Regions from separate parts of the Streptomyces sp. NPDC006655 genome, predicted to be linked through region 3. Evidence: riboswitches for the same ligand, from Rfam matches in the RefSeq annotation. Region 3 holds a riboswitch; each other region holds the start of a gene.

Region 1 (3,265 bases), on a different contig from region 3:
CAGCGGCACCGGTTGACCGCGCCGCGCCGCCCTCCGCGGCCCGAGCCGCACGGCGCCCCTTCCACGGCCGGGTCCGACCGCCCGCCCCCTCCGCACCGGGCCCACCCGCGCGTTCCACGGCCCGCTCCGCCCCGCCTTCCGCAGACCGACGCCACCCCCCGCTCCGCAGCCCGCCCCGACCGCCCGGCCCCTTGCCGCGACCACCGCCGTCCGCCCGTTGCCCTGACCGCCCGATGAACGCTTCCGCCGCGCGTACGTCCGCGCGCCCGTACCCGGGGAGACGCATGTCCATCACTCCGCTGACCGCCCTGCCGTCCGTCCGCACCGCCCCCGCCTTCCGGGGACGCATCGGACGGGACGCGCGCAGCGGTCACTACGCCGTGCCGGGCCGCTACCGGCTCCACCTCGCCACCGCCTGTCCCGATGGCCTCCGCATCGCCGTCGGCCACAGTCTGCTGGCCCTGGACGGCTGTTGTCCGGTCACCTTCCTGCCCGCGGTCCCGGACGGTCCCGACGGCAGCCACACGGTACTGCGCCCGCTGTACGAGGCCAGCGCCCACCGCTACTCGGGGCCGGCCCTGGCGCCGGTGCTGAGCGACGACTGGTCGGGCCGGATCGTCTCCACCCACAGCCGGGACATCCTGCGCGACCTCGACCGCCACTTCGGCGACGGTGTCACGCGCCTGTACCCGTGCGGTGCCGAGGCCGAGATCGAGGCCGTCGAGCGGCTGTGCACCGAGGACGTCGAGCAGGCCGCGCAGCGCGCCGGGCGGGAGGGCGGCGACCCGCGGGCGCTGGAGACCCTGCTCGCCGCCCTGGGCGAGCTGGAACACCGGCTGACGGGCGTCGAGTTCCTGGTCGGCGGTCGACTGACCGCAGCCGACGTCGAGTTGTGGGTGACCCTGGTGCAGCTCGACACGGTGCACCGCAACCACCTGGACGCCTCCGCCGTGCACCGCATCGCCGACCACCCGGTGCTGTGGGCCTACGCCCGGCGGCTGGCCGCGCACCCGGCCTTCGGCGCCCACCTCGACCTCGACGGCATCGCCCGTCGCCACCACGGCCGTTGCCAGGGACTGGAAGCCGCCGGCGCGGCCGTCCAGATCCTGGACTGGGCCGGGCATGCGGCGGACGCTTCCCGCAGGTGAGAGCGGTCCGAACCGTCCCGCCAACTGGACAGGCGTTGACATTCGTTCGGGTGGCTGCCTAACTTACGGACCAGAACGGTCAAGAGCGTCAGCATCAAGCCCTGGCTAGCTGACCGGCAACCCTCGCACCGCGGTGGGGTGCCCCAGGTGACGACCCGACCGAATGACGACGTTCGGTAAGCGCGCGGCCCACGGGCCACCAAGTGACAGGTGACGGACATGTACGCAGCTTCCAGCACGGCCCCGCGCCGCGCCCAGGGCTGCGTACAGCCGTACCCGAGCCCGCTCGTCGCCGACCGCGCCGTCGACCTGCTCCGTGTCAACAGCGCCCTGTGTAGCGCGTGTACCGCACCGGGCTGTGCCCGCTGTCGGGTCTGACCAGGCCTTTCCGCCCAGTCCCGCAGCTTCGCGCCTCAGCGTTCCTGACGAAAGCACCGGCCGTCCGGTGTGACGCCGTCCGCCCAGCCCCCGTGTCCCGCGCGCCCCCTGCGCCCGTGCCGTGCCCGAACACGGCCCGGTGCCGCGTGCCCGGCCGTGGGATCCGGGGTGTCCGACTCCGCCGGAGCCCGCCATGAGTGAACCCCCAGGCGCCACCCTCGCCCCCGAGGCGCCGTCCGCCGCCGACGAACCGTCAAAACCCCTCGCCGCACAGCGCGTTCTGCCACTGCGCAGGCCAGGACGCTGGATCGCCACCGCCGTCGTCCTGGTCCTGGTCGCCCAGTTCGTCCACGGACTGGTGTCCAACCCCTTCTACCAGTGGGACCGCTGGGGCTACTGGTTCCTGCGGCCGACCATCCTCGACGGGCTGGTCATCACCCTCGAAGTCACCGCCTACAGCGCGGTGCTGGGCCTCCTCGGCGGCGTCCTGCTCGCGCTGGCCCGGCTCTCGAAGAGCCCGGTGCTGCGCGCGGTCAGCTGGACCTACGTGTGGGCGCTGCGCTCCATACCGCTCATCGTCGTCCTGCTCTTCCTCTACAACTTCAGCGCCCTGTACAAGACGTTGAGCGTCGGCGTCCCCTTCGGACCGGCCTTCTTCTCCTTCGACGAGTCGAAGCTCGCCACCGACATGGCCATCGCCGTCATCGGCCTCAGCCTCAACGAGGCGGCCTACGCGGCCGAGGTGGTCCGCGGCGGCATCCTCTCGGTGGACCAGGGCCAGCACGAGGCGGCCGCCGCGCTCGGACTGCCCAAGGGCTACCAGTTCCGGAGGATCGTCTTCCCGCAGGCGCTCAGGTCGATCATCCCGAACTACGTCAACCAGCTCATCGGCCTCATCAAGAGCACCTCGCTGGTCTTCTACGTCTCGCTGCTCGACCTCTTCGGCACCGCGCAGAGCATGGGCTCCACCTACCCCGGCGACATCGTGCCGCTGCTGCTGGTGGTCACCGTCTGGTACCTGATCCTCACCAGCGTCGTCTCCGTGATCCAGTTCTACGTCGAGCGGTACTACGCCCGGGGCGCCACCCGCTCCCTGCCGCCGACCCCCTTGCAGAAACTGCGGGCCGGCCTCACCGACCTGCGCGCCCGCATCCGCCGGGAGGCCGCCGTATGACCACCACCGACACCCTGGAGACGGCCCCCGCCGCCCTGGAGATCCACGACGTCCACAAGTGGTACGGCGCCCACCGCGTCCTCGACGGCGTCGACCTGACCATCCGCCCCGGCGAGGTCACCGTCATCCTCGGCCCGTCCGGATCCGGCAAGTCCACGCTCCTCAGGGTCATCAACCACCTGGAGAAGCCCGAGATCGGCTACGTCAGCATCAACGACGAGCTGATCGGGGTGAAACGGCAGGGCGACCGACTCAAGGAGCTGAGCGAGCGCGCCATCCTGGCCCAGCGCGGCCGGATCGGCTTCGTCTTCCAGAACTTCAACCTCTTCCCGCACCTGACCGTGCTGGACAACGTGGCCGCCGCCCCCGTCGCCACCGGGAAACTGACCAAGCCCGAGGCCCAGGCGCTGGCCAAGGAACTGCTCGAACGCGTCGGCCTCGGCGAACGCGTCGGCGCCTACCCGCGGCAGCTGTCCGGCGGCCAGCAGCAGCGCGTCGCCATCGCCCGCGCCCTCGCCCTGCGTCCCGGCGTCATCCTCTTCGACGAGCCCACCTCCGCCCTCGA
Region 2 (3,265 bases), on a different contig from region 3:
GGGCCACCCGGTGATCTTCCAGGCCGGCGACTCCGGGGAGGGGCGCGACTTCGCCGCCCGCAACGCCGACGTCATCTTCTCCGCGCACGGCGGCGACTTCGACGACGCGCTGGCCTTCGCCGAGGACATCAGGCGCCGGTTGCGGGTGGCCGGGCGGCCCGACGACGACCTGCGGATCCTGCCCGGCACCGAGATCATCATCGGCGCCACCGAGGAGGAGGCCCAGGAGAAGAAGCGCTGGGTCCGGCGGCAGCAGGTCACTCCCGCGACGGCGCTGGGCATCGCCGGGCTGCTGTGGGGCATCGACCTGTCCGGCCGCGACGCCGACGGGCCGCTGCCCGAGGAGGATCCGGTGGTCACCGAGAACGACGGCTCCTTCGGGGCTCGGCGTGTCGCCGACCCGCGGGCCGTGGTGGCCGAGTGGCGGGCGAAGGCGGCGGCACACGGCTGGTCGCTGCGCGAGGCCGTCATCGAGCTCGGCCCGCAGCGCGGCCATGTCGGCACCCCGTCCGGCCTGGCCGACAAGTTCGCCCACTACGTGCGGCACGGCGCGGTCGACGGCTTCAACGTCACGCCGTACCTCGTCCCCGACGGCCTGGACGACATCGTCGACCTGCTCGTGCCCGCCCTGCAGGAACGCGGGGTCTACCGCACCGAGTACACCGGCAGCACCCTGCGCGACCACCTCGGCCTGCGCGAACCCCTCACCCACCGCTGCGCGCCCGAGCGACGGGCCGGCTGAGTGCCGCCGACGCGATCCCGCCCCGCGCCACGAACCCGCCCCACGAAGGAGACCCCATGACCACCGAGGCCACCACGACGGACCTGCAGGCGTTCACCGAGGACTGGCTGGACTGGTACCGCGCCCAGGAGGCGCGGCTGGCCGCCCCGCACGGTTTTCTGGCGATCACCGGCCTGCACTGGCTGGACGACCGGCCGCAGCGCTTCCCCGACGCGCCCGGCGCCTGGCGCACCGGCCCGGACGGGGTGGTCGTCACCCTCGACGAGGGCGAGGAGCTGGTCGTCGGCGGAACGCCGGTGCGGGGCGAGTACCGCTTCGGCGTGCTGCCCGAACGCGGTGGCGTCGACGCGGTCTGGAAGGACGCCGTGATCGAGGTCGCCAAGCGCGGCGGCAACGACATCGTGCGGCCCCGGCACCCGGACGCGCCGCTGCGCACCGCCTTCACCGGCACCCCCGCCTACGCACCCGACCCGCGGTGGGCCGTGACCGGCCGCTACGTGCCCTTCGACGAGCCGCGGCCGACCACCGTGGGCGCCGCGGTGGCGGGCCTCGAGCACGTGTACGACGCGCCGGGCCGGGTCGAGTTCGAACTGGACGGGCGGCCGCTGGCGCTCACCGCGTTCCCCGGTCCCGGCGAGGGCCGGCTGATGCTCCTGTTCACCGACGCCACCTCCGGGGTCACCACCTACGCGGCCAACCGGGCCCTGACCCTGGAACCGCCCACCGCCGACGGCACGGTCCTGCTGGACTTCAACCGCGCGGCGAACCTGCCCTGCGCCTACACGGATCTGGCCACCTGCCCGCTGCCGCCGGCCGAGAACCGGCTGCCGGTGCCCATCGAGGCGGGCCTGAGGATCCCCCGCGAACGCGGCGGGTCCTGAACCGGACGGAAGAGCCGCCCGGTGGGACGGCCGACAGGACGGCCGGTCGTGCGGCGACCCCGCCGCACGACACGCCGGTCTCCGGGGCCGTACCCCGCACGGCACCGCCGGTGTTCGACACCGGCCATGGACGTGTCCCGGCAGGTGAGACGCTCCGGCCTGGCGCACCCGAACGTCCCTGTGTGGCATTGACGTTCGACAAGTCCGCTCCGTAGCATCACGATCGGCATTGAGTGTCAGCGTCAAGCCCTGGCTCGCTGACCGGCAACCCTCCCGCGCGGTGGGGTGCTCCAGGTGAAAGCCCGGCGGGATCACCGACGATCCCCGCAAGCGCGAGGCCCCGGTGGCGGGGCCGGAGACGGGGAGGGACCGGTATGCACAGCGACCAAGCGACGCTCGCCTCCTGCGCCGGTGCCATGCCGTTCTCCCGGCTCTCCCGCCGACGCCACATCGACCTCAAGCGCTCGACCAGCTGCCTCTGTCGCACGACCAGCTGTCGCTGACGAGCCCGCCCCCGGTCCGCTGACAAGCCGCCGCTGACGAGCCCCCTGACCGGCCACATCGCCGGCCGGGCCCCTCGCGCGGCATCCACCGGTCGGCACACCGGTCGGCACCCGGACCGCCGTCAGGCACCGGCCTCCCGGCCCCCGCGTGACAGTCCGCTGCCCGTTCTCCCGCCACCGCGCCCGGTGGCGTCTCCCTGACCACCGTCTGTTCAGCGCTTCCCCCCGCCGGTGCCGACCGGCCGGGTCGCACGTCCCTGCACGGCGTGCCGCGCTCCCGACACCCGGCACCCGGTGCCTGGTGACACGAGTAGGAGAAAACCCTCCGTGACCGCACTTCCGGTATTCAGATCATCCCGTTGGGCGCCGCTGGCCGCCCTGCTGACCACCAGCGTGCTGCTGACCGCCTGCGGTTCGGGCGACGGCGGTTCCGGCGGCGCGAGCAGCCGGCCGAAGTCCGGCGGCACCCTGACCTTCGCGGTGGGTTCCGACTCCGGCTGCGTGGATCCGCAGCAGGTCGGCAGCAACGACACCATCTACTCGGTCCGTCAGATCGTGGACTCGCTGACCGACCAGGACCCGAAGACCGGCAGGATCGTGCCGTGGCTGGCCAAGAGCTGGGACATCAACTCCGACGCCACCCGGTTCACGTTCCACCTCCGCTCGGGCGTCACCTTCAGCGACGGGTCGAAGCTGACCGCGCAGGTGGTCAAGGACAACTTCGACGCGGTGCCGAAGCTCGGCGCCCTGGGCACCCTGGCCCAGGGCTACCTCAGCGGTGTCAAGAGCACTTCCGTGGTCGACCCGCTCACCGTGCAGGTGACCTTCGCACAGCCCAACGCACAGTTCCTGCAAGCGACTTCGACCCACTCACTGGGCATCGAGTCGTCGGCGAGCGTGCACCGGACCCCGCAGCAGAAGTGCAGTGACGGGGTGGTGGGATCCGGGCCGTTCGTGCTGAAGGGCTATGTGCAGAACCAGTCGATCACCCTGGCCAGACGGACCGGGTACGCCTGGGGATCCAGCCTGTGGGCCAAGAAGGGCGAGGCCTACCTGGACAAGCTGGTCTTCAAGGTGGTGCCGGAGGCCGGCGTACGCGCCGGCAGCCTCCAGTCCGGGCAGGTCGACGCGATCAGCAG
Region 3 (3,265 bases):
ACGAACCACAGCACCGAGTTGGCGATGCCGTTGTACGCGTCCGAGAACACGCCCGGATCGATGTCGAGCATCCGGACCCGCTGGCCCCCGGTGTCCGCCGCCGGCAGCGGGCCGCCCCCGGCCCGCCGGACCGCCTCGCGGTCACCGTCGCTCAGCGCGGCGCACACCCACACCGCGTTCGCGTCCGGCCCGATCGCCGAGAGCCCCGAGACCAGCCCGCCGCCGCCCCGTTTGGCACGGAGCGCGCCGTCCGCGTCGTCCGGACGGAACTCGTACGAAACCGGGCCGCGGTTCGACGCGACCAGCACCTCTGCACTGCCGGTGTAAGCCATGGGGGAAGCCATACGCCTCAACCTAGCCCGGCTTGTAAACGCTCAAACGTACGGTCACGCCACGACGGGCGAACGTGTACCAGGTCAGGCCACCCGGCGGTCGGCGTACTCCGCGATCTCCACCATCGGCGGGCGTTCCTCCGTGTCCACGGAGTAGGTGCGGGGCTCGAAGCCGTCCTCGCCGCGTTCGAACTGGGTCAGGGACGGGCGGATCAGATGGCCGCGGGCCAGCCGCAGCTGCGCCGTGCGGTAGATCGCGGCGGACATCCGGCCGAGGGCCTGGCCGTCCTGGTGGCGGTGCTTGCGCACCCCGACGTCCACCTGGGCGAGCGCGTCCAGGCCGACCAGGTGCAGGGCGTCCACCAGCATGCCCAGCTCCACGCCGTAGCCGACCGGGAAGGGGAGCTGTTCCAGCAGGGTGCGGCGGGCCGCGTACTCGCCGCCGAGCGGCTGCACGAACCCGGCCAGCTGCGGCCAGTGCATGTTCAGCAGGGGGCGGGCCATCAGCTCGGTGACCCGGCCGCCCTGGCCCGTGGCGCCGGCGAGCGGGCGGTCGTACATCGCCTTGACCAGGTGCACGTCCGGGTCGGTCAGCAGCGGGCCGACGATGCCGGTGACGAAGTCGGAGGAGAAGTCCTTCAGGTCGGCGTCGACGAAGCAGACGACGTCCCCGCCGGTGACGAGCAGGGAGCGCCACAGGACCTCGCCCTTGCCGGGGACGGCGGGGATGCGGGGGAGAATCGTGTCCCGGTGGACGACCCGGGCGCCCGCCGCCGCGGCCACCGCCGCCGTGCGGTCGGTGGACCCGGAGTCGACGACCACGATCTCGTCGACCAGCGGCACCTGCCGCATCAGGTCGTGACGGATGACCGCGACGATGTCGCCGACCGTCTCCTCCTCGTTGAGCGCGGGCAGCACGACGGAGACGGACTGACCGGTGCGCTGCTTGGCGGCGAGTATCCGGTGCAGCGGACGGTCGGTCACGGACCAGGAGCGGGTGGCCAGCCAGCGCTCGACTTCTTCCAGCACAGTCAGCGGCTCCTCACTGTCACGGTCACACTGCGGGGTGTGATCCATCTCGCGGTACGGACGACTATCTCAACTGTCCTGGCCTTCGGTTACAGTCTTGAACAACGCGGGTGACCATCGCATGTCCTGGGGTCACCGTGCGTTGACAACCGAATACAGCTCATCCAGAGGGGCAGAGGGAAACGGCCCGATGAAGCCCCGGCAACCCTCCAGTCGGTCTCGTGTTCACAGCGAGGCTCCCGGCTAGGGAAGGTGCCAAATCCGTCTCACGGCGAGATGCGTCGTGAGGAAGATGAGGAGAAAGGGCCTCGCCTCACATGGCTGCGCAGACTGTTGCAACCGATTCCCCGGAGACCGTAGACCTCGGCCCCGCCACCGCGCTGTCCTGCCGGGAGTGCGGCCACCGCGTGCCGCTCGGCCCGGTGTTCGCCTGCGAGGAGTGTTTCGGCCCGCTGGAGATCGCGTACGACTTCTCGGGCTACGACACCGAGGAGCTCCGCAAGCGGATCGAGGCGGGACCCGCGAACATCTGGCGCTACGCGCCGCTGCTGCCGGTCCCCGCGGACGTGGCGACCAAGCCGAACATCAACCCGGGCTGGACCAAGCTCGTCCAGGCCGACAACCTGGCCAAGGAGCTCGGCGTCACCGGCGGGCTGTACGTGAAGGACGACTCGGGCAACCCGACGCACTCCTTCAAGGACCGCGTCGTCGCCCAGGCCGTCGAGGCCGCCCGTGCCTTCGGCTACACCACGCTCTCCTGCTCCTCCACCGGCAACCTGGCCGGCGCCGTCGGGGCCGCCGCGGCCCGGGCCGGCTTCCGCTCCTGCGTGTTCATCCCGCACGACCTGGAGCAGGGCAAGGTCGTCATGGCCGCGATCTACGGCGGCGAGCTCGTCGGCATCGAGGGCAACTACGACGACGTGAACCGCTTCTGCTCCGAGCTGATCGGCGACCCGGCCGGCGAGGGCTGGGGCTTCGTCAACGTCAACCTGCGGCCGTACTACGCCGAGGGCTCCAAGACGCTCGCGTACGAGATCTGCGAGCAGCTCGGCTGGCGGCTCCCGGACCAGCTGGTCGTCCCGATCGCCTCCGGCTCCCAGCTCACGAAGATCGACAAGGGGTTGCAGGAGCTGATCAAGCTCGGACTCGTCGAGGACAAGCCGTACAAGATCTTCGGTGCGCAGGCGGAGGGCTGCTCGCCGGTGTCGACCGCGTACAAGGCGGGGCACGACGTGGTGCGGCCGCAGAAGCCGAACACCATCGCCAAGTCCCTCGCCATCGGCAACCCGGCCGACGGCCCGTACGTCCTCGACATCGCCCGGCGCACCGGCGGCGCGGTGGAGGACGTCGACGACGAGCAGGTCGTCGACGCCATCAAGCTGCTCGCGCGGACCGAGGGCATCTTCGCCGAGACCGCGGGCGGGGTGACGGTCGGCGTCACCCGGAAGCTCATCGAGAACGGGCTCATCGATCCGGCGAAGTCGATCGTCGTCCTCAACACGGGTGACGGACTGAAGACGCTGGACGCGGTGGCGGGTACGGGACTCACCGCGACCATCCGCCCGAATCTCGAGTCTTTCCACGAGGCCGGGCTCGCCTGAGCCGACCGCAGAAAACCAGGGCGTTGCCCGGACCGGAGGTCTAGACAGTGAGCGTCACCGTTCGCATCCCCACCATCCTGCGTACCTACACCGGCGGCCGGGCCGAGGTCGCCGCGGAAGGCGCCAACCTCGGCGAGGTCATCGCCGACCTGGAGAAGAACCACACCGGGATCGCCGCCCGCGTCCTCGACGACCAGGGCAAGCTGCGCCGGTTCGTCAATGTGTACGTCAATGACGACGACGTGCGATTCGAGCAGGGTCTGGAGACGGTCACGCCGGACGGCGCCGGCGTCTCCATCATCC

Evidence for each region. Region 3 has a riboswitch for S-adenosylmethionine ahead of thrC (threonine synthase). Riboswitches for the same ligand answer to the same signal wherever they lie in the genome.
Region 1: linked by a shared signal. The riboswitch ahead of AB0958_RS10930 (amino acid ABC transporter permease) and the one ahead of thrC (threonine synthase) in region 3 are both predicted to bind S-adenosylmethionine.
Region 2: linked by a shared signal. The riboswitch ahead of AB0958_RS40875 (putative leader peptide) and the one ahead of thrC (threonine synthase) in region 3 are both predicted to bind S-adenosylmethionine.

The regions. Positions count from the first base shown of each region.
Region 1 covers NZ_JBEYJU010000014.1:1,246-4,510, forward strand. Annotated here, with positions in the region: gene AB0958_RS10920 (hypothetical protein) at 1-16, shown strand, start outside; gene AB0958_RS10925 (glutathione S-transferase C-terminal domain-containing protein) at 285-1,148, shown strand; SAM riboswitch class IV at 1,226-1,337, shown strand; gene AB0958_RS10930 (amino acid ABC transporter permease) at 1,720-2,700, shown strand; gene AB0958_RS10935 (amino acid ABC transporter ATP-binding protein) at 2,697-3,265, shown strand, end outside.
Region 2 covers NZ_JBEYJU010000137.1:10,058-13,322, forward strand. Annotated here, with positions in the region: gene AB0958_RS40865 (NtaA/DmoA family FMN-dependent monooxygenase) at 1-742, shown strand, start outside; gene AB0958_RS40870 (DUF1684 domain-containing protein) at 799-1,623, shown strand; SAM riboswitch class IV at 1,849-1,962, shown strand; gene AB0958_RS40875 (putative leader peptide) at 2,040-2,126, shown strand; gene AB0958_RS40880 (ABC transporter substrate-binding protein) at 2,454-3,265, shown strand, end outside.
Region 3 covers NZ_JBEYJU010000073.1:24,740-28,004, forward strand. Annotated here, with positions in the region: gene AB0958_RS32150 (trehalose-6-phosphate synthase) at 1-332, opposite strand, end outside; gene AB0958_RS32155 (glucosyl-3-phosphoglycerate synthase) at 417-1,361, opposite strand; SAM riboswitch class I at 1,519-1,660, shown strand; gene thrC (threonine synthase) at 1,679-2,962, shown strand; gene AB0958_RS32165 (MoaD/ThiS family protein) at 3,010-3,265, shown strand, end outside.